One region of the Arthrobacter sp. PGP41 genome, then DNA from elsewhere that is predicted to be linked to it. Evidence: riboswitches for the same ligand, from Rfam matches in the RefSeq annotation. Region 1 holds a riboswitch; each other region holds the start of a gene.
The links. Region 1 has a riboswitch for S-adenosylmethionine ahead of C3B78_RS12800 (aminotransferase class V-fold PLP-dependent enzyme). Riboswitches for the same ligand answer to the same signal wherever they lie in the genome.
Positions count from the first base shown of each region.

Region 1 (6,955 bases):
CGGATCATCACGGTTGACCGTGGCCGTTACACAGCCGTGGTGGGTGAGGACTCGGGCAACGAGCGTGTGGTTATTGCCGCCAGGGCAAGGGAACTGCGAAGGAACCCGGTGGTCGCGGGCGATTTTGTATCACTCGTGGGTGATGTCTCCGGCGAGCCGGACACTTTGGCACGGCTGGTGAAAATCCAAAACCGCAAGACGCTCCTGCGGCGCAGCGCTGACGATACGGATCCGGTGGAACGTGCCGTGGTGGCCAATGCTGACCAGCTTGTCATTGTGGTGGCGGCTGCCAACCCCGAGCCGCGGACGGGCTTCATCGACCGCGCCCTGGTGGCCGCCTACGACGCCGGTATCGAGCCGATCCTGCTGGTCACCAAGGCGGACATCAAGGATCCCGCGGAGCTGCTGGCCAACTACACCCACCTGGACTTCCCGGTGATCATCAGCCGGACTGCGGATGCGCAGGCCTCGGGCGTGGACGCCCGTTCCGACGACGGCCTGTCCGCCCGCCTGGACAGGACCGCCGTCGCGGAGCTCCGGACCTACCTCGACGGGAAAGTAACAGTCATGCTGGGGCATTCCGGCGTAGGCAAGTCAACGATGGTGAATGCGCTGACCGGAGCCGAACGGGCCACCGGCGGGGTGAACGCCGTAACCGGCCGGGGAAGGCATACATCGTCGTCCGCCCTCGCCCTGCGCCTCGCGGACGCGCCTTCGGGCAGCTGGATCATCGACACCCCCGGCATCCGCTCCTTCGGCCTGGCCCACGTGGACCCGGACCGGATCCTGCGTTCGTTCCCGGACCTCTCCCCCGGCACGGATGACTGCGAGCGCGGCTGCAAGCACACAGCCATCGCAGTGGACTGCGGGCTGGATGCATGGGTAGCGGGGGGCCATGCCGGGCCCACCGGTGCAGCAAGGCTGGCCTCCCTGCGGCGGCTGCTGGGGACGGACCCACGAATGGAAGCCCAGGAGGCCAAGGAGCTGGGCAGCGTCAACTGACAGGGCCGGGTTCCCGGCAGAACGGCGCGCAGACGGTAGTTTGGAACCATGATCCAACCCGCTTCGAGCTACAACGATGACCTGCGCCTGGCCCACGTCCTGGCCGACTCTGTGGACGACCAGACAATGAGCCGCTTCAAGGCGCTGGACCTCCACATCGAGACCAAGCCGGACCTGACGCCGGTCACCGATGCGGACAAGGCGGCCGAGGAAGCCATCCGCGGCCAGCTCTCCCGCTCCCGTCCGCGCGATGCCGTACTCGGCGAGGAGTTCGGCAGCACCGGCCATGGCGCGCGGCGGTGGATCATCGATCCCATCGACGGCACCAAGAATTTTGTCCGCGGCGTTCCGGTCTGGGCCACCCTGATCGCCCTCGTGGACGAAGGCGAGCCGGTGGTGGGCGTAGTGAGTGCCCCCGCACTGGGCAAGCGCTGGTGGGCGGCCAAGGGCATGGGCGCCTATATGGGACGTTCCCTGGCAGCCGCAACCCGGCTCCGGGTATCCAACGTCTCCAGACTGTCCGACGCTTCCCTTTCGTACTCGAGCCTTGGCGGCTGGAAGGAGCGCGGGAACCTCAACGAATTCCTGGGCCTCACGGAGGACGTGTGGCGTACCAGGGCGTTCGGGGACTTCTGGTCGTACTGCATGGTGGCGGAGGGCTCGGTGGATATCGCCTGCGAGCCCGAACTCAACCTCTACGACATGGCCGCCCTGGTGCCCATCGTGGTTGAAGCGGGCGGCCGATTCACATCGCTGGAAGGCGAGGACGGCCCGTTCGGCGGCAACGCACTGGCCACGAATTCCATCCTGCACTCGGAGGTGCTGCGCCGGTTGAACCCGGACCTGGACGACCTCCTCTGACCCTCCTCTTCCGAACAATCAACGGCGGGCACCTCCGAAAGGAGGCGTCCGCCGTCGTTATCTTCGGCTAATGCAGCCCTTTTCAAGTGCACGTAACAAAGCCCTTAACATTCCGGCGGGCTTTTAGCCTGCACAGGCTATGTTCTACGCTCTTAAGCAGGTCACGAGTGCCAGCGCTAAACCCCGGTTTGCTGGCCGGCAACCCTCCATTCGCGGTGGGGTGCCCCGGGTGACGACCAGGCCGGTCCGGAACGGATGCGGCAAGCGCGGATTCCCCCAGCGGAGTCCTGTTTCAAAGTGAGGTCTCTGTGACAACAGCCACCGTCTCCCCCAACGCCGCAATCCAGCCTGAAGCCGCAGCACAGCCCGGACCGGAAGCCCGCTTCGACCAGCACCATGCCGCAGCCGGCCGTCCCCTGGCGGCAGTCACCGGCGCGGAAATCCAGGCTCCCCTGATCCATGGCGGGCACGTGCGGTACGCGAACCTGGACTACGGCGCGTCCGCGCCGGCGCTGTCCGTAGTGTCCGCCTACCTCAACGAAATCCTGCCGTTCTACGCGAGCGTGCACCGCGGAGCGGGCTACGCCTCCCAGATCAGCACCTCGGTCTACGAGAATTCCCGTGCGATCGTCCGGGAGTTCGTGGGCGGCCGCCCGGACGATTCTGTGATCTTCACCCGGAACACCACCGACTCCCTCAACCTGCTGGCCGGCTGCCTGCCCGGCACGGACGGCCAGGCCGACGGCGACGTCCTGTACCTCGACATTGAGCACCACGCCAACCTGCTGCCATGGCAGGGTGTCCCCCACCGCAGCATCGTGGCGGCCGATACCATCGCAGGGACCGTTGAGGCCGTGCGTGCCGAACTGCAGCACGGCGGCGTAAGCCTGCTCGCCGTCACCGGCGCGTCCAACGTCACGGGCGAAATCCTTCCCATCCGTGCCCTCGCCGCACTCGCCCACGAGCACGGCGCGCGCATCGTCGTGGACGCGGCGCAGCTGGCGCCGCACCGCCGTATTGACATCACCGCTGACGACGTCGACTACATCGCCTTCTCGGGGCATAAGCTCTACGCGCCTTTTGGGGCCGGCGTGCTGGTGGGGCGGCCGGACTGGCTCGACGCCGGAACACCGCACCTGGCCGGCGGCGGCGCCGTCAAGGAGGCAAGGCTCGACGGCGTCAGCTGGGCAACGGGTCCGGCCCGCCACGAGGGCGGATCACCGAACGTACTGGGAGCGGCTACCCTGGCCCGTGCGACGCAGGTCATCGCTGCGCTGGACCAGGACCGCTGGCACGCACACGAATCAGCCATCCGTTCCTACCTGGTGGAAGGCCTGCAGGGAATCGACGGCGTGACTGTCCACCAGATTTTCAAGGACACGAACCCGGATACCGACACCATCGGGGTGGTCAACTTCTCGGTGGAAGGATACGACGCCGGACTCGTGGCGGCGTACCTGTCAGCAGAGCATGGCGTGGGCCTGCGCGACGGCCGCTTCTGCGCCCACCCGCTGCTGAAGCGGCTGGGCCTGCCGTCCGGTTCCCTCCGTGCCAGCTTCGGCGTGGGATCCCGGCTTGACGATGCCCAGCGGCTCCTGGCAGGAATCCGTGAGCTGCGGAGCAAGGGGCTCGGCTGGGACTATGTGGTGGATGCGGGCCGCTGGGTTCCCGCCAACGACAACCGCACATACCCGCATTGGGCTCCCAACACGCCGGGAACGGCCGGCGCCGCCCCCTGCATCGACGACTGACGTGCGGCACGACTGAAGGCGGCCATCCGCGACACCGGCGCGGGTGCGGTAAATTCGGAAGGTAGCAACGAGACCTGACGAAGGAGGCCACGCGTGGCACGGGGTGGCCCCAAGCTGGATCATGGCCGACGCCGGGAACTGGGCCAAAGCTTCCAGGATGGCGGCAAGCATTACCAGCAGGTGCGGCCCGGATATCCCCCGGAGACCGCCCAGTGGCTGGTCCCGCAGGGCGCCCGCGATGCGCTCGATGTCGGTGCCGGCACCGGCAAGTTCACTGAACTGCTGCTGGACCTTGGTCTCTCTGTCACCGCGGTGGACCCCTCAGCCGACATGCTCGGGCAACTGGCGGAACACTATCCCGGCGCCGCGGCTGTCCTGGGCGCCGCGGAGGCCACCGGCCTGCCTGATTCAGCGTTCGACGTCGTCACCGTGGCCCAGGCCTGGCACTGGTGCGATGCGCTGCGGGCCAGCACGGAACTGGCCCGCGTCCTCCGCCCGCAGGGAACTCTTGGCCTGGTCTGGAACCAGCTGGACACGTCCGTCCCCTGGGTCCACCGGCTCTCGAGGATCATGCACGCAGGGGATGTCTACAAACCCGGTTTCCGGCCGCTGGTGGGCCCTGAGTTCGAGGGGCTCGAAGGCCACCTTACGCACTGGCGGGACTCCGTCACCACCACGGACCTGATGGAGCTGACAAAGTCGCGCAGCTACTACCTCCGTGCGGCCGAGGCCACCCGGGCGAAAGTACTGGCGAACCTCGACTGGTACCTGCATGAGCACCTGGGACATGCGCCGGGCGAGGAACTGGAGTTGCCATACCTGACACTGGCCTGGCGGGCGGTGAGGGCATGAATGCCCGCCACTCCCTGCCCCGCTACTCCCCGCATGGCGGCGGCGAGCCGGTAGGCTTGGTCCCGTGAAGACCAGCGCGCCCTCCTCCTCCATCGAGGACTACGTCAAGGTCATCTACTCATTCACCGAATGGCAGGACAAGCCCATCACGTCCTCCCAGCTCGCGCAGCGCCTTGGCGTGGCCAATTCCTCCGTATCGGAAATGGTCCGCAAGCTGAAGGACCAAGGCCTGGTGGATCACAAACCGTACAGTGCCATCAGGCTCACCGACGCCGGGCTCCGGCTTGCCCTTTCCATGGTGCGGCGCCACCGGCTGATCGAGACCTACCTCGTCCAGCAGTTGGGGTACAGCTGGGACGAAGTGCACGACGAAGCCGAACTGCTGGAGCATGCCGTCTCGGACATCTTCATAGAACGGGTGGCAGCCAAGCTGGGCAACCCGCAGCGGGATCCGCACGGCGATCCGATTCCCACTGCGGATGGCAAAGTGTTTATGCCCCGAGCGCACCTTATGGGTGAACTCGATGAGGGCCACACCGGGCGGATTACCCGGATCAGCGACGACAACCCGGAACTGCTGCGCTACCTCGCCGCCGAAGAGATAGACCTCGACGCCGAAGTTGAGGTGGTGGGCCGCCGGCCCTTCGGCGGCGCCCTGGTGGTGCGGATCAGCAATTCGGGCCGCGAACGGAACTACGACCTCGCTGACGAGGTTACGTCGGCGCTGTGGGTGCACAGCGATCATCCCCACCCCGGCTGCCTCCTCGGGGACGCTGACTTGCCCAGGGTGTGAGCCGGCTGAAGACTCCCGGCGTAGGGCTGCGCGCCTGGCTTGCGGTGGCGGCCGGCGCCCTGATCGGCACCGAGCTGCGGTACGGCCTGGCTGTTGCGTTTCCTGAACTGCCCGGTGCCTTTCCCTGGGCCACCCTGGGCATCAACGTGGCCGGCAGCTTTGTCCTGGCCGCCCTCACCACCGTGTGGATGGCCCGGCCGCAGACTGCCTTCTGGCTGCGGGCCGGACTGGGGCCTGGCCTGCTGGGCTCCTTCACCACATTCTCGGCCGTGGTCTTTTCCGTGGACCAGCTGGCCCGGGCCGGGCAGCATGCTGTGTGGGCCGCCTACCTCGCACTGTCGCTGCTCCTTGGACTTGCGGCCGCCGGCGCGGGGTGGCGGGCCGGGAAATTTGTTGGCCGGCGCCCCGGGGTCCGCCGATGATCGCGGCGGTCATGGTAGGAATATTCGGCGTGGCAGGCGCCCTTCTCCGCTTCGGCGTGGACAGCTGGTTTGCGCACCATAGCTCCACCCGCAGTACACGCACCGCAGGCAGCGCAGGGAGGCTGCACTGGCCCTGGGCCACACTGCTGGTAAACGTGGCGGGCTGCTTCATCATCGGTGCAACGCACGGCATCACTGCGGGGCTGGGGCTTGGTGCCGAATGGCAGGCCATCCTGGCGGCGGGCCTGGCCGGCGGGCTGACCACCTTCAGTTCGTGGACCACGGCCACGGTGCGGCTGCTCAGCGAGGAACGATTCGGCGCTGCCGCAGCGAATCTCGCGGCCAACCTGGTCCTGGGTTTTGGTGCCGCAGCTGCCGGGATTGCCATGATGTCCTAGCGTTGGCTGTCTTTTCAGCTGTGGTGGCAAGGCGCTGATTTGGCGGGCTCCCGTATCGTGGATGGTGATGATTAGCAGACGCGACGCGGCCATTGCCCTTGATGTACCGATGGAGATGGCACAGCGCCATGGCCTTCCGAAGTGGATGACGGAGGCCGAGCTGGGTGAAATCCTGGACAGCCCGCCGCCTTGGTTGGTCCAGTCCCGCGCAAACCGCACCGGCAAACGCCCTGTGTGGGTCCACCTGGAATGCGCAGTCTGCGGTTACGAGGAAGCCGCCCGCCCCAAGAAATGGTGGCCGGACTTCACCTACGTGGTGTGCGGGCACCATACTCCAGAAGAGGTTCCCCGCGTGCGCGAAGGCTACGTCCGCAGCGAGTTCGACGGCGTTGGGACACGTTTTGTGGGCATCGCCGACGTACCTGTTCCCGACTGATTCGGGCCATTCCGGGCCATTACATTCGGGGCTGATTAGGCGTAACTTACGAAGTGGGACGCAGCCCGTCCCACTGCTGTAAGGAGCACGCCATGCCTGACAAAACACCCCACCAGAACCTGGCAAAGAAGCCGGTCAAGACCATCAAGGAAAAACGCGCCGAAAAGAAGGCGAAGAACCCTGAGGGCGCCCAGGACCCGGTGGCCCACTTGAAGAAGCGCCGGTAGCTTTACTGACCGTTTGCCTGCATCTCTTCGGGTACGGCGACGACGTCCTCTTCCCTGCCGTGCCTCAGCACCCTGATCTGCAGCGGCTGGCCGATTGCATCGGCAAACAGCAGTTTCTGCAGGCTCTCAGCGTTGCTGACGGCGCGGCTTCCGGCTGTGAGGATGATGTCGCCCGCCTGCAGTCCCGCGCGGCCTGCGGGTGATCCGGCCAGC
Region 1 is NZ_CP026514.1:2,805,227-2,812,181, forward strand. It holds gene rsgA (ribosome small subunit-dependent GTPase A) at 1-1,002, shown strand, start outside; gene hisN (histidinol-phosphatase) at 1,051-1,863, shown strand; SAM riboswitch class IV at 2,023-2,136, shown strand; gene C3B78_RS12800 (aminotransferase class V-fold PLP-dependent enzyme) at 2,172-3,614, shown strand; gene C3B78_RS12805 (class I SAM-dependent methyltransferase) at 3,708-4,466, shown strand; gene C3B78_RS12810 (metal-dependent transcriptional regulator) at 4,531-5,259, shown strand; gene C3B78_RS12815 (fluoride efflux transporter FluC) at 5,256-5,681, shown strand; gene C3B78_RS12820 (fluoride efflux transporter FluC) at 5,678-6,079, shown strand; gene C3B78_RS12825 (hypothetical protein) at 6,147-6,515, shown strand; gene C3B78_RS20250 (hypothetical protein) at 6,608-6,742, shown strand; gene C3B78_RS12830 (S1C family serine protease) at 6,745-6,955, opposite strand, start outside.

Region 2 (6,955 bases), 1.2 Mb from region 1:
GACGCCGTGTGGCTGATCTCCAGCGTCCGTTTACTGGCGCCGGTGAACCGGATCGACGGCAAGGAAATCGGCACGCCGTCCGTCCAGAAGGAGCTGACCGCCGAACTGAACGAGTTGTTCGCGGGCATCCAATAAGGGGCCCGTGATTCCGGCCCCTGCACCCTAGGTCCGGCGGGGGAAGTGGCCGTAAGGTGTGGTTCATGGACTCGCAGACGCAGCCGAATGACAACCTGACCTTTGACGAATGCTGGGAACTCCTGGCCAATGACACTGTCGGCCGCCTTGCACTGGTGGTTGACGGCCACCCCGAGATCTTTCCGATCAACTACGTAGTGCACCGCCGCAGCATCGCGTTCCGTACCGCCGGCGTCACCAAGCTGTGGAGTGCCCTGGCAGAGAGGCCTGCCGCCCTGGAGATCGACGGCTACGATCCCCATACCGAAGAGGCCTGGAGCGTGGTGCTGCGCGGCGATACGGCGGTCATCGAGGACCAGGCGGACAAGGACGCCGTGGACAGACTGGGGCTGGAGCCATGGCAGCCGGGAGAAAAGGCAAACTACATCCGCCTGACAGCCCGCGCCCTGACCGGCCGCCGTTTCAAGGTTAACCGGCCGGACGTCTGGGCCACGCGGCAACAGGACAAGCGGCGGGCCTCGTTCGAATAACCCGACCGGAACGCCTGCCCCGACGGCGGGCTAGCCGGCTGGCTAGGCGTCCTGAAGGGACAGTTGGGCTTCAAGGCCGGAGAGCAGGATACTCAGCCCTTGGTCGAGTTCCGCGGATCCTTCGTAGTCCGCCAGGGCGGGGGCCAGCGCACGCAGCCGCGGGAACTCCTTGGCAGGCAACCGGTGCAGTCCCAGCCGCAGTAGCACTTCGTTTTCCTCCGGGTCCACAACGAATTCCTGCAGCTCATTCAGGATGTGGCCGTAGAGGAAGCCGTAGTAAGCGCGGTAGACGTGGAGGGCATCCGCGGGGCTGAACCCTGCCCCAATCAGCAGGGACAGGATCTGCTCGAGAGGACGCAGCGTGCCCAGCGGCCGCAGCCCCAGCGGGGTGGAGAGCGGCCTGGTCACGAGCAGCGGCACCACATTGGGGTGCTGGAGCGCAAGATTCCGAAGGTCGTGCGCGATGCGGCGCAGCTGGGCTTTCCAATCGGGATCTTCGGGGTGGATAGTGAGTTCGTTGAGCACCAGTTCGGTGACGCCGTCCAGCAGTGCGGCGCGGTTCTCCGCATAGCGGTAAAGGCTCATTGGGTCCCGGCCCAACTCCTGGCCAAGGCGGCGCATGGTCAGCGCCTCCAAACCTTCCTCGTCAACGACTTCGAGCGCCTTGGTCAGCACGAGCTGCCTGCTCAGCTTTTGCTTTTGGGCCGGCCCGGCGGGGGACTGGGTTTTCGGGGAGGCCATGATTTCCGTCCTGGAAGGCAGCAAGCCCTCTTACCCGAATAGGTAATCCATTCGCTTGCCGAATTGGTTGTCTACGAGTAAAGTCTACATTGTAGATGCGGCCGTGACACCGCCCCGTAGCCCTTGATTTCACCTAGCCCCTGATTTCCGCGGGCATTCTCAACACTCGATGCCCCGTGCACGGCATTGAGGTCCGCTGCTGTAGCCGAACGGCGGCACCACCGCACGTAGCGAAGGGAAGCCGTCATGGCGCATTCGCAGTTCGATCTCTTTCTCAAAGAAGCCACCTACATTGACCAGGCCTCCGACGCCACCCTCGACCGGGACCGCCTTTATGGCCTGTACACCAGCTGGTGCTTCATCAACCAGCAGCAGCCCGGCCCCGAGTCCGATTTCTGGATAGCCATGAACTGCCGCATCAGGCACGGCCGCAAAGGGCTGCGCATGAAAGGCCCCGCTGCTGCCGACTACATCCTGGCCAGCTACCCCGGCCTCGTCTAAGCACCAGCGTCGAAACGAATCCGGCGTGGACCACGTGCCTTGGGGCACGGCGTCCACGCCGTTCCTTTTGGGCGCGGCACCTACTGCTACATCAACTGATGCTGCCGCTCCCCCAGGTCCCGCACGGTGCCCTGACACCCAAGGAGGAGCCGCCGTCGTACTTTGGATGAAGATGCCGGACGGCGGCCAGGCTCCACTGCGGCGCCCTGGGTACTTCAGTTACGCAACATGACGACGGCGGCGGTGCGGGGCCGGGCGGCAAGTGTTACGTTCTTGGGGAGTAATGAGTACCGGCGCCAAGCCCTGACTGGCCGGTCGGCAACCCTCCTTTCGCGGCGGGGTGCCTCAGGTGAACACTCGGCATATCGACCCATTCGAGCTGCAAGCGTGAGAGAAGGAGATCCGTCGTGTCTGACGCACCTGCCCCTGAAGAGAAATTGTCGTACCGCCTCATCAGCGGGCCGGATGACCGGGCCTTTTGCGAGCGGATCTCCGCCGCGCTGGCGGAAGGCTATGTCCTGCACGGCAGCCCGGCGGCAACCTTCAACGGCAGCAGTGTGATCGTGGCGCAGGCGGTGGTCCTGCCCTCAGCCATCGCTTCCGCGGACGCTGCCGTGGCGGACGCTGTTGACGACCTCGAGTCCACCGGCGATGACCTCGACTTCGACGGCGAGGGCCACGCATGAGCTACGCCGGAGACCTGACCCCGCAGGAGGCCTGGGAAAAGCTCGAGCAGGGCGCCATCCTGGTGGACGTGCGCACGGAGGGCGAATGGGCCCACATCGGCATTCCTGACACCAAGGCCACCGAGAACGATCCGCTGTTCATCCAGTGGACCTTCCCGGGCGGAATCCCCAACCCTGACTTCATCACCGACCTTAGCCGGCAGGCGCCCGAGGACAAGTCGACCGAACTGGTGTTCCTGTGCCGTTCCGGCCAGCGTTCCATCGCGGCCGCAATGGCCGCCACGCAGGCCGGCTTCACCTCCTACAACGTCCTGGAGGGCTTTGAGGGCGAGCCGGACCGTTACGGAGAACGTACCGTCAACGGCTGGAAGAACCGCGGCCTGCCGACCAACCTGGGAAAGAACTAGTGACCTTCAACGAAGACGCCGCCGGCTGGAGCCCCGACACCCAGGCCGTCCGCGGCGGGCTGGACCGCACCAACTTCCAGGAAACCAGCGAGGCTGTCTTCCTGAACTCCGGTTTTGTATACGAATCCGCCGCCGCTGCGGAGCGGGCCTTCACGGGCGAGGACGAACGCTTTGTCTACTCGCGCTACGGCAACCCCTCCGTGGCCACGTTCCAGGAGCGGCTCCGCCTCCTGGAAGGCACGGAGGCGTGCTTTGCGACGGCGTCCGGCATGTCCGCGGTGTTCACCGCCTTGGGTGCGCTGCTGGCTGCCGGGGACCGCGTGGTTGCGGCTCGTTCGCTGTTCGGCTCCTGCTTCGTGATCCTCAACGAAATCCTTCCCCGCTGGGGCGTGGAGACCGTCTTCGTGGACGGTCCGGACCTGGAACAGTGGCGCGAGGCCCTCTCCCAGCCCACCGCCGCCGTCTTCTTCGAATCGCCGTCCAATCCGATGCAGGAGATCGTGGACATCGCTGCCGTCAGCGACCTGGCGCATGCGGCCGGGGCCACCGTCGTCGTCGACAACGTCTTTGCCACACCCCTGCTGCAGCGGTGCGGACAGTTCGGCGCCGACGTGGTTGTCTACTCGGGAACCAAGCACATTGACGGCCAGGGCCGGGTGCTGGGCGGCGCCATCCTGGGCACCAAGGAGTTTATTGACGGGCCGGTGAAGCAGCTGATGCGCCACACCGGACCGGCGCTGTCCGCGTTCAACGCCTGGGTCCTGACCAAGGGCCTCGAGACCATGGCGCTGCGCGTCAACCACTCCTCGGCGTCAGCCCTGCGCCTCGCGGAATGGCTGGAGGAACAGCCTGCCGTCAGCTGGGTGAAGTACCCGCTCCTGAAGTCGCACCCGCAGTACGAGCTGGCCGCAAAGCAGATGAGCGCCGGCGGAACGGTCCTCACCTTGGAACTCGCCCCCTCCGGCGGGCGCTCGGGCAAGGAGGCGGCGTTTGCGCTGCTGGACGGCCTGCGGATCATCGACATCTCCAACAACCTGGGCGACGCCAAGTCGCTCATCACGCACCCTGCCACCACCACGCACCGGGCGATGGGACCTGAGGGCCGGGCCGCCATTGGCTTGAGCGACGGCGTGGTGCGGCTTTCGGTGGGGCTGGAGGACGTGGACGATCTGATTGGCGACCTGGAGCAGGCGCTGAAGCAGATCTAGCAGTCCGGCTGCGGCACCCGGGCCGAGCCGCGGCCCGGGCCTCAAAGGTTATGCAGGGAAAGGTGGACGGCTACTTCGTCACCGGCGCTAATCATTGCCTTGTCCCTGATGTCCTTTTTGACGGGCAAAAGGTACGTGCCGGTCTTGGTATCCGCGAAGAGCGAGGTTTGCCATGCCTGGCCGGCGATTTCCGCCGTAACTTTGACCGAACCGAAGGCTTTGCTGTGGCCAGCGGTTCGCGCGCGGATATCGTCCGCGACGTTGACCGGCAGGGTCAGGAAATGCCAACCGGCTTCCCCGGGATAGAGCCACAACCCGGCCTTAAAGGAATACGACGCCGTCACGCGCTGAGTATGGCACGGGACGTTGGCAGGGCACCACAGCTCGTCGCACCTGCAACCGGCATTTTGTCCCGGAAAGGCTAGGACGCCGCTTCCCCGAATAGATGGCACAAAAAGATTCAAAAGTATTTCATGAAGGGCTTAGTACGGCCTAATAATGTCGGACCCCCTCACGATGATGGAGGTATGGAATCGAGCGCGGCGGTGGTGCAGGCGGAGGAAGCGGTTGACGCTTCTGTCGCTGCGTTTATGGCTGCGCTTGGTGAAAGTTACTCCGCTTCCGGTTGTTTTGGCGAAGGCGGGCCTGCCGCTTCCGGTGACGGTGACGCCGGCGTTCTCGGTGATGATCCGTTGCAGCGGGTTGTTGATGCGGCCTTGGACGTCCTGGGCGGGGTGGCGCGGTCGGAAGCGAAGTTGGCGGCGGCGAAGGCGCTGGCTGCGGCGGTCCTGGCCGGGGCCACAAGGGCGATGAATCCTCCGCCCGGATCCCCTTACGAGGCTACGGCGCAGGACCGGAGCCTGGTGGCCGAGGTCGGGTGTGCGCTGGCCATCGGTGATCGGGCCGCCGGTGCTTTGCTGGCTGAAGCCCATGCGCTGACCACCTCGCTGCCCCGGACGCTGGCGGCGTTGCAGGCCGGGACCATCTCCTGGGCACATGCGCGGACCATGGTGGACCAGGCTGTACGCCTTGACCCGTCCGCGGCAGCGGCCCTGGAGGCGCACTTCCTGGACCCGGAGGCACCTGACGTGGAGGCACCTGATGTGGAGGCACCTGGTGCGGTGCGCGGGTGTCCGATGGGGGAGATGCCCGCCTACCGGTTCAAGGCCAAGGCCCGTACTTGGCGGGAACGGCACCATCCGGAGAGCCTGGAGAAGCGGCACGCCAAGTCGGCGGCGGACCGGCGGGTGGAATACTGGCCGGACAATGACGGGATGGCCTGGATTGCCGCGTACCTTCCCGCGGACCAGGCCTCGGCGGTCTGGAACCGGCTCACGGCACTCTCCCGGGGCCTGCAGGGACCGGACGAGGCCCGCACCCTGACCCAGCTAAGGGCCGACAGTTTCGCCGCAGGGCTTCTCAACGCAGGGCTCCTCGGCGGCACCGGCAGCGGAGGCAACGGGACTGCCTCGCCCCGGGCCGAGGTCCTGGTCACCGTGCCCGTGTTCTCGCTGATGGGCCTCACCGGGGAACCGGCCATGCTGGACGGGTACGGGCCCATCCCGGCGTCCATGGCCCGGGATCTCGTCGCCGGCGGTGCGAACTCTTTCTACCGGGTGCTGGTGGACCCGCGGGACGGGGCGCCGCTGGAAATCGGCCGTACCAGCTACCGGGTCAGCAAGGCGATGCGGAACTGGCTCAGGCTAAGGGACGGCAAATGCCCCTTCCCCGGCTGCAGCAACCACTCCCTCGACAACGAGGCCGACCACCTCCTCGCCTGGCACAACGGCGGCACCACCGGGATCAGCAACCTCGGCCAGCCCTGCCCGAAACACCACAAACTCCGGCACACCAGCGCCTGGAAACCCACACCAGCCACCAAGGACGAACCACCCGGCTGGACCTCACCCACCGGCCGCCACTACACAAGCGAACACCAGGACTGGGAACCACCACGATGGCCGGAAGGGCATGCGGGACTACGGAACGCATCTTCAGCGGCTAGGCCGAAGAGTCAGGACTTGTACGTGCCCGAGTACTTCAACATGCCCGACGACCTTGAGGTACCTGCGTGCTTTGCACTGCCGGAAGAGTTTGACCTGGTGAAGGACCTGGACCTCCCGGATTTCGATGTGCCCGAAGACCCTGGCCCTTCCGAAGACGAACTGCCGAAGGACCCGTTTCCGGAATGGCACCTCTGGCTCAGCGAATTCGTCTCGGTCCCCTAACCTACGCCTTTCTGCCCCCAAACCACTGCCCGCTAGGACTGCCTGACGCGCAGCAGTTCCGGGGCTTCGTCCACCTTTGAAAGATCCAGCCCGCCGCGCATGGTCACGTCAACTGCGTGCTTTACCACTGCATCGAAGCCAAGGTCTCCGCCTTGCGACGCGGACAGGACTTTGTCCCGGACCCTCCGCTGTTCGGCAGCTCCTGTACCGCGCGCAATGATGTCCTCCACCCCTTGCCGGGCCAGGGCAAGTTCGCCCTGTTCCTGCAGTACCGGGGCGACGTAGTCCACCAGCGAGCGCACCACGTCAGCAGCCCTCGCCGGACGGAACGTGCCAAAGTCAAGCAGTTCCCCGCACAGGCCCGCACTGCTCGCCTGCCAGGATGCCATGCGCAAAAGCACCGTGGGCACGGGGGCAGGATCGACGCCGTCCTGCCACTCCCGGCTCGCAGTCTCCACCAAGGCGCGCACCAGGACAGCAATAAGTGCGGCGTCCTCAGCGCGGAGGCACACATCGGCT
Region 2 is NZ_CP026514.1:3,978,235-3,985,189, forward strand. It holds gene C3B78_RS18255 (aminodeoxychorismate lyase) at 1-135, shown strand, start outside; gene C3B78_RS18260 (pyridoxamine 5'-phosphate oxidase family protein) at 201-665, shown strand; gene C3B78_RS18265 (TetR/AcrR family transcriptional regulator C-terminal domain-containing protein) at 708-1,406, opposite strand; gene C3B78_RS18270 (hypothetical protein) at 1,653-1,907, shown strand; SAM riboswitch class IV at 2,187-2,301, shown strand; gene C3B78_RS18275 (DUF1737 domain-containing protein) at 2,315-2,593, shown strand; gene C3B78_RS18280 (rhodanese-like domain-containing protein) at 2,590-3,000, shown strand; gene C3B78_RS18285 (O-succinylhomoserine sulfhydrylase) at 3,000-4,208, shown strand; gene C3B78_RS18290 (DUF1905 domain-containing protein) at 4,250-4,552, opposite strand; gene C3B78_RS18295 (HNH endonuclease signature motif containing protein) at 4,736-6,436, shown strand; gene C3B78_RS18300 (glutamate--cysteine ligase 2) at 6,469-6,955, opposite strand, start outside.
Region 2: linked by a shared signal. The riboswitch ahead of C3B78_RS18275 (DUF1737 domain-containing protein) and the one ahead of C3B78_RS12800 (aminotransferase class V-fold PLP-dependent enzyme) in region 1 are both predicted to bind S-adenosylmethionine.

Region 3 (6,955 bases), 1.4 Mb from region 1:
AGGCGATGTCCCAGAACACCTTCTTGTCCAGGCCGAGCCGGTCCGCCAGCACGGCTCCCTCGGCGGTGGAGGCCAGATTGATCAGGAGCATCAGGTTGTTGCAGATCTTGGCCGCCTGGCCGGTGGTGGCTCCGCCGGTGGGGATGATGTTGGCGGCCATCGGTCCGATGTAGGTGGTGGCGTCGGCCACGGCTCCCGGTTCACCGCCCACCATGAATGTCAGTGTCCCTGCCTTGGCGCCGCTCATCCCGCCCGAGACGGGGGCGTCCACGAAGCGGAAGCCGGCGGCAGCGGCGGCGTCGTGCAGTTCCTTCGCTGCGGCGATATCGATGGTGGAGGAATCCACCAGCAGTGTGCGGGCGTCGGCATGCGCCAGCACGCCATCCCCGCCCAGGTAGACGGCCTTGGCGTGCTCGCCCTTCGGAAGCATGGTGAACACGACGTCCGCTCCGGCCACGGCCTCGGCGATGCTCCCTACCGGCTTCACCCCTCCGGCCTCCGCTGCGGCGAGCGCGGCAGGGTTGAGGTCAAACCCCCGTACGTCGTGCCCCGCCTTCGCGAGGTTCCCGGACATGGAACCGCCCATGTTTCCCAACCCGATCCAACCGACAACTGCCATGGCATAAGCTCCTTTGCTGTGCATCCGGCCGAGGGCGGCCGGGAGGTCCGTGTCCACCATCACACCCTGCTACAGTGCAATCAAGGGGAAAAATCACAGATGGTATGTGCACTGATGCACACGAATGAAAGGGATGCGGTGGCGCGGCTTCCAAGTCCGGACGACCTGCTGATTCTGTTGACCGTGGCCCGGCTGGGGCGTTTCAACGCCGTCGCTGAAACGCTGGGCACCACGCACACCACCATCTCGCGCCGGATCCTCGCCCTGGACAAGCAGCTGGGCGGACGGACCCTGGAGCGCAGCCCGCATGGCTGGGAGTTGACGGAACTCGGCGCGTCGGCCGTCGCTGCGGCGGAGACTATTGAGGAAACTCTGGGGTCGCTGGCCGCCGTCACGGGCCAGGACCGGGACGCCCTGTCCGGCATGGTGCGCATCAGCACCTCCGACGGCTTTGGCGCCGAATTCGTAACGCCTGCGCTGGTCCGGCTCCAGCAGCGGCACCCGAAGCTGGATGTGGAGATGCTCAGCGCCACGCGCAAGGTCAGCCAGAACCGTTCCGGCGTGGACCTGGAGGTGGTGGTGGGCCGCACCGACGTGAGCAACGCGCAGACCATCTTCCTGACCAACTACTTCCTCAGGCTCTACGCCAGTCCCGCCTACGCGGCCGCCCGCGGCCTGCCGGAAACGCCCGACGGCGTGGGGCAGCATGGCTTCGTCTCTTACGTCGAGTCGGCCCTCCAGGTTGCCGAACTGGGCCACCGGTCCTCGCAGCTGCCGACGCCGAAGTCCAGCTTCCAGGCCACGAGTATCTTTGCCCAGGTTGAGGCGGTGCGCCGCGGCGGAGGCATCGGGCTGCTTCCCAACTTCATGGTGGCGCGGAACCCTGAATTCGTCCCGGTGCTCCCCGACGCCTTCGAACGCCAGATGCCCATCTGGGCGGTGGCCCGGCCGGAATCGCTGCGGTCCGCCCGGGTGCAGGCCGTGATTACCGCCCTCAAGGAGGAAGTGGCGGAGCGCCAGGACCTGCTGGCAGCATAGGCTCCGGGCGCCTTGGGCCTGTTCAGGCCCGGAATAGCCGCCTGACCACCTGACCCGCGGCGAGCGCGTCGAGGCCTTCGTTGATCTCGTCAAGCGGCCGGGTGTCTGTGTGAAGGAGCTCAACGGGAAGCCTGCCCTCGCGCCAATATTGCAGGTACAGCGGAATGTCCCGCTCCGGCACGGCATCACCCATGTAGGAACCGAGCAACCGTTTCCCCGCCCCCGCGAACTGGAGCGCGGGGACAGTCAGTTCCGCGGTGGGGTGCGGCAGCCCCACTGAGACGACGGCGCCGCCGCGCGTCACGTGCTCCAGGCACGCAGCGATGACCCGGGCTGATCCCACGGCTTCGACGGCGATGTCCACGCCGTCACCGGTGGCTTCGGCAATCAGCCGGGGGGCGTCGTCGGGGGTTCCAACGGCGGTTGCGCCGCACTTCAGGGCGAGCCCGTGCTTGCCCTCGTTAGGATCGATGGCAATCACGGCGGATGCTCCCGCGAGCGCCGCGGCCATGACGGCCGAAAGGCCCACGGCGCCGAGCCCGAAAACGGCCACGGCCTGGCCGGGCTGGGCAGCCGCCGTGTTGAGCACGGCCCCCATTCCGGTGAGCACGGCGCAACCGAACATTGCGGCAACCGTGTCCGGGACGTCGTCGTCAATAGCCACCACGGATTCCCGGGCCACCACGGCGTAGTCGGCGAAGGCCGACACCCCCAGGTGGTGGTTGATCCGCTCCCCCGCCGGCGTCCGCAGCAGAGCCTCGCCATGCAGGAGGTCCCCCGATCCGTTGACCTCCGCCGCACGGTGGCACAGCGCGGGACGGCCAGCCCGGCAGGCACGGCAGCCGCCGCAGCTGGGGACGAACACGAGGACCACGTGGTCTCCCGGGGTGACGTCGGTGACGCCTTCGCCGACGGCGTCCACCCGTCCCACCGCTTCATGTCCCAGCGCCATGGGAAGCGGCCTGACGCGGGACCCGTCCACCACAGACAGATCGGAGTGGCAGAGGCTCGAATACGTGATGGTCACCCCCAGCTCCCCGGCCCGGGGTTCGGGGCGCTCAAGCTCCTGGACCGCCAGTGGCTTTGCCTCGGTGTAGTTGGTGCCGGACGGGACGGTGGCGTAAAGAACTGCTGCTCGCATGGCGGGTCCTGACGTCGAAGTGATGTGGGGCTGGCATGCGGCTGCCCGGACCTGCGATGGGCGGGTCCGGGCAGCTGCGGTGCATGGGTGTTGTTCTGTCCTGCCGCTGCTACTTCTTCTGGGCGGCCAGGAGGTCTGCCGTGCCCTTGGCATCGGCGGCGTCGACGTCGTGCAGGGAGATGCCGCGCGTTTCCTTGAGGAAGAAGACCGAAAGCCCTGTTACCACGCAGGCGCCCAGCAGGTAGAACGCCACCGGAACGGAGGACTTGAAGCTGCCCAGCAGGGAGCTGGCGATGATCGGCGCGAGCGAACCGGCCACGATCGAGGTCACCTGGTAGCCGAGGGAAACGCCCGAGTACCGCATCCGGGTGGGGAACATTTCCGCCATGATGGACGGCTGGCCGGCGTACATGAGCGCGTGGAACAGCAGGCCGATGGTGATGGCCGCCAGGATCATCATTTCGTTGGCGGTGTCCATCATGGGGAAGGCGAAGAAGCCCCAGGTTCCGGCGAGGATGGCACCGGCCATGTAGACGGGACGGCGGCCGAACGAATCGGACATCTTGCCCACCAGCGGGACAGCGCAGAAGTGGATGAAGTGGGCAACCAGCAGCAGGAGCAGGATGCGGGACGTGTCGGTCTGGACGACGACCTTCAGGTAGGTGATGGAGAACGTCACCACGAGGTAGTACAGGATGTTCTCCGCGAAGCGCAGGCCCATGGCGGTGAAGACGCCGCGCGGGTACCGGCGGAAGACCTCGGCCACGCCGTAGCCCTTGTGCTCAACCGTGACTTCCTTGCGTGCCTCGATGAAGATCGGCGCATCCTGGACCTTGGTGCGGATGTAGTAGCCGATGATCACGATGACTGCGGAGAGCCAGAAGGCCACGCGCCAGCCCCAGCCGAGGAAGGCTTCCTGGGACAGGGTGGAGGACAGGGTGAACAGCACACCGGTTGCAAGGAGGTTACCCATGGGCACCGCCGACTGCGGCCAGCTGGACCAGAACCCGCGGGACTTGTTGGGGCTGTGCTCGGCCACCAGCAGCACGGCGCCGCCCCATTCGCCGCCGACGGCGAAGCCCTGCACGAAGCGCAGGAACACCAGGAGGGCCGGGGCCCAGTAACCGATTTGGGCGAAGGTGGGCAGGCAGCCCATGAGGAAGGTGGCAACGCCCACCAGGATGATGCTCAGCTGCAGCAGTTGCTTGCGGCCGAACTTGTCACCGAAGTGGCCGAAGACGATGCCGCCGATGGGGCGGGCAACGAAACCTACGGCATAGGTGACGAAGGCGGCGATGATGCCGTCCAGTTCCGTCCCTGAATTGGGGAAGAACATCTTGCCGAACACCAGCGTGGCGGCCGAGGCATAGAGGAAGAACTCATACCACTCAACCACGGTGCCGGCCATGGAGGCCGTGACCACTTTCCTCAGGCCTGTGGCCTTGACGTCGGTTTCCTCTGGCCGCCGTGCGGCGGAGCTTTCCGTGCTCATTAGTGAACTCCTTCGGCGTCGTCTTCGACACCACTGGGACAGGCTGTGGCGGGTGCGTGTGATTTTGGACACGAACCGCCGGGTCCCAACGAGTATGGACCGCTTGGACGCCGAGCTCAACGGCGAATCATGCAGAGGCTGTCTGCAATAATGCACATTCCGCGGCGCCGGGGCGCGATGTTATGCCGAAAGGTGCTCCCGCAGCTGGCTGCCCAGCTGGCCGATTTCGGTGAGGAAGCCGTCGTGTCCGATGGGCGCCTCGATGAGGTGGACGTCCACGTCCCCGGGGAGTGCCCGCGCCAGCTCGCGGGATTGGGACGGGAAGTAGAGCCGGTCTGAATCCACGGCAGCCACAAAGAAGCGCGCCCCGGAGCGGGCCAAGGCCTGCTCGAGCGGCCCGCGGCCCCGGGACACGTCATGGCTCATGAGGGCCTCGGTGATGGCGATGTAGCTGTTGGCATCGAACCGCCGGACCAGCTTGTTGCCCTGGTGGTCCAGGTAGCTCTCCACCTGGTAGCGTCCGCGGGCAGCGAGCCGGTCACCCTGGAACGGGGATTCGGGGGCCTGCGGCGCGCGGCCGAACCGTCCATCCAGCTCCCCCGGGGAACGGTACGTGATGTGGGCGATCCGCCGCGCCAGGGCAAGCCCGTCCTCCGGGAAAGGACCGCCGTAGTAGTCGCCGCCGTTGAAATTCGCGTCCTGGCGGATGGCGAGGGTCTGTGCCTGGGCGAAGGCAATCTGCTCGGCAGTACTGGCGGCCCCCACGGAGATGACCGCGCAGCGGTGCACGCGGTCCGGGAACGTGATGGCCCATTCCAGGGCTCGTGCCCCGCCCATGGAACCGCCCAGCACGGCAAACCAGCTCCCGATCCCCAACTGGTCGGCCAACCGGGCTTCCGCTACCGTGCTGTCCCGCAGGGTCACGAGTGGAAAGCGCGAACCCCAGGGCGTTCCGTCCGGCGCGGGCGAGGACGGACCGGTGGACCCGTAGCAGCCTCCCACTATGTTGATGGACACCACGAAGAACTTGTCCGTGTCCACTGGCGCGCCGGGGCCGGCCAGCTGTTCCCACCAGCCTTCTTCGTCCGTGTCGCCGCGGGTCACGTGGGTGCTGCCGGTCAGGGCGTGTTCGATCAGGATGGCGTTGCTGCCGTCCTCGTTCAGGGTTCCCCATGTCTCGTATGCGAGGACGACGTCCGGCAGGTAGCCGCCGGCCTCGAGCTGCAGTCCCCCGATGGAGGCATAGCGGACAATCCCATGTTCGGGAACGGTAGTACGGGCGACGGTAACCGTCATGGCAAGACCTCTTCTACGCGCTTGCCCGCCGTCGAATGACCGGCAGGCCAGGTCTTCACCCGGGGCACCCCACCGCGGAAGGAGGGTTGCCGGCCAGCAAGCCGGGGCTGTCACTGGCACTCATGACCTGGTTCGAGTGTACGAAACAGCCCCTGCCTGCCGCCAAGAGTGTGACTGGTTGTGACTTCCCCGGCTTGCCGCCGTGCTGGGCGGCCGTGTGCTGCTAGGCTCCGGTTGCCTCCTTGGCAGCACGGAAGCCGGCTTCCAGGTCCGCCAGGATGTCGTCAATGTGCTCGATCCCCACCGACAGCCGCACCAGGCCCGGAGTGACCCCGGCCACCACCTGCTGCTCCGGAGAGAGCTGGCTGTGGGTGGTCGACGCCGGGTGGATCACCAGGGAGCGGACGTCGCCGATGTTTGCCACGTGGGAGTGCAGTTCCAGCGCGTCCACGAATCGTTTGCCGGCTTCGGCTCCGCCGGCGAGGTTGAACGACACAATCGCGCCGGTGCCCCTGGGCCCGTACTTGCGGCCCCGCTCGTACCACCGGCTGGAGGGCAGGCCGGCGTAGGCGACGGACTCGACGTCGTCACGCCCTTCCAGCCACCGCGCCACTTCGAGGGCGTTGGCAACGTGACGTTCCACCCGAAGGCTCAAGGTTTCCAGGCCCTGGGCGATCAGGAAGGCGTTGAAGGGCGACACTGCCGAGCCCAGGTCGCGGAGAAGCTGGACGCGGGCCTTCAGGATGTAGGAGAGGTTGGCGCCCAGGGCCCCGTCCTTGCCAAGGTCCCGGGCATACACCAGTCCGTTGTACGTGGGGTCGGGGGTGTTGAATCCCGGGAATTTGGCAGGGTCCTGGCCGAAGTCGAACTTGCCGGAGTCCACAATTACGCCGGCGATTGCGGACCCGTGGCCGCCCAAGTACTTCGTAGCCGAGTGGACCACGATGTCCGCTCCCCATTCCAGGGGCCGGATCAGGTACGGGGTGGACAGGGTGTTGTCCACGATCAGGGGCACGCCGGCATCATGGGCGATGCCTGACACGCACTCGATGTCCAGGACGTCCTGGCGGGGATTGGACACCGCTTCGGCGAAGAACAGCTTGGTGTTTGGCCGGACCGCGTCACGCCACTGGTCCAGATTGTCCGGGTCCGCCACGAAGGTCACGGAGATTCCGAACTTCTTCAGGGTGTGGGCGAAAAGATTGTACGTTCCGCCGTACAGGCTGGGGCTGGCAACGATGTGGTCCCCCGCCTCGGCGATATTAAGGACAGCAAAGGTCTCAGCTGCCTGTCCTGAACTCAGCAGGAGTGCTCCCAACCCGCCTTCAAGGCTCGCGATCCGCTGTTCCACGGCGTCCTGGGTGGGATT
Region 3 is NZ_CP026514.1:1,409,623-1,416,577, reverse strand. It holds gene mmsB (3-hydroxyisobutyrate dehydrogenase) at 1-619, opposite strand, end outside; gene C3B78_RS06360 (LysR family transcriptional regulator) at 734-1,657, shown strand; gene C3B78_RS06355 (zinc-dependent alcohol dehydrogenase family protein) at 1,680-2,798, opposite strand; gene C3B78_RS06350 (MFS transporter) at 2,908-4,290, opposite strand; gene metX (homoserine O-acetyltransferase MetX) at 4,471-5,586, opposite strand; SAM riboswitch class IV at 5,599-5,714, opposite strand; gene C3B78_RS06340 (bifunctional o-acetylhomoserine/o-acetylserine sulfhydrylase) at 5,810-6,955, opposite strand, start outside.
Region 3: linked by a shared signal. The riboswitch ahead of metX (homoserine O-acetyltransferase MetX) and the one ahead of C3B78_RS12800 (aminotransferase class V-fold PLP-dependent enzyme) in region 1 are both predicted to bind S-adenosylmethionine.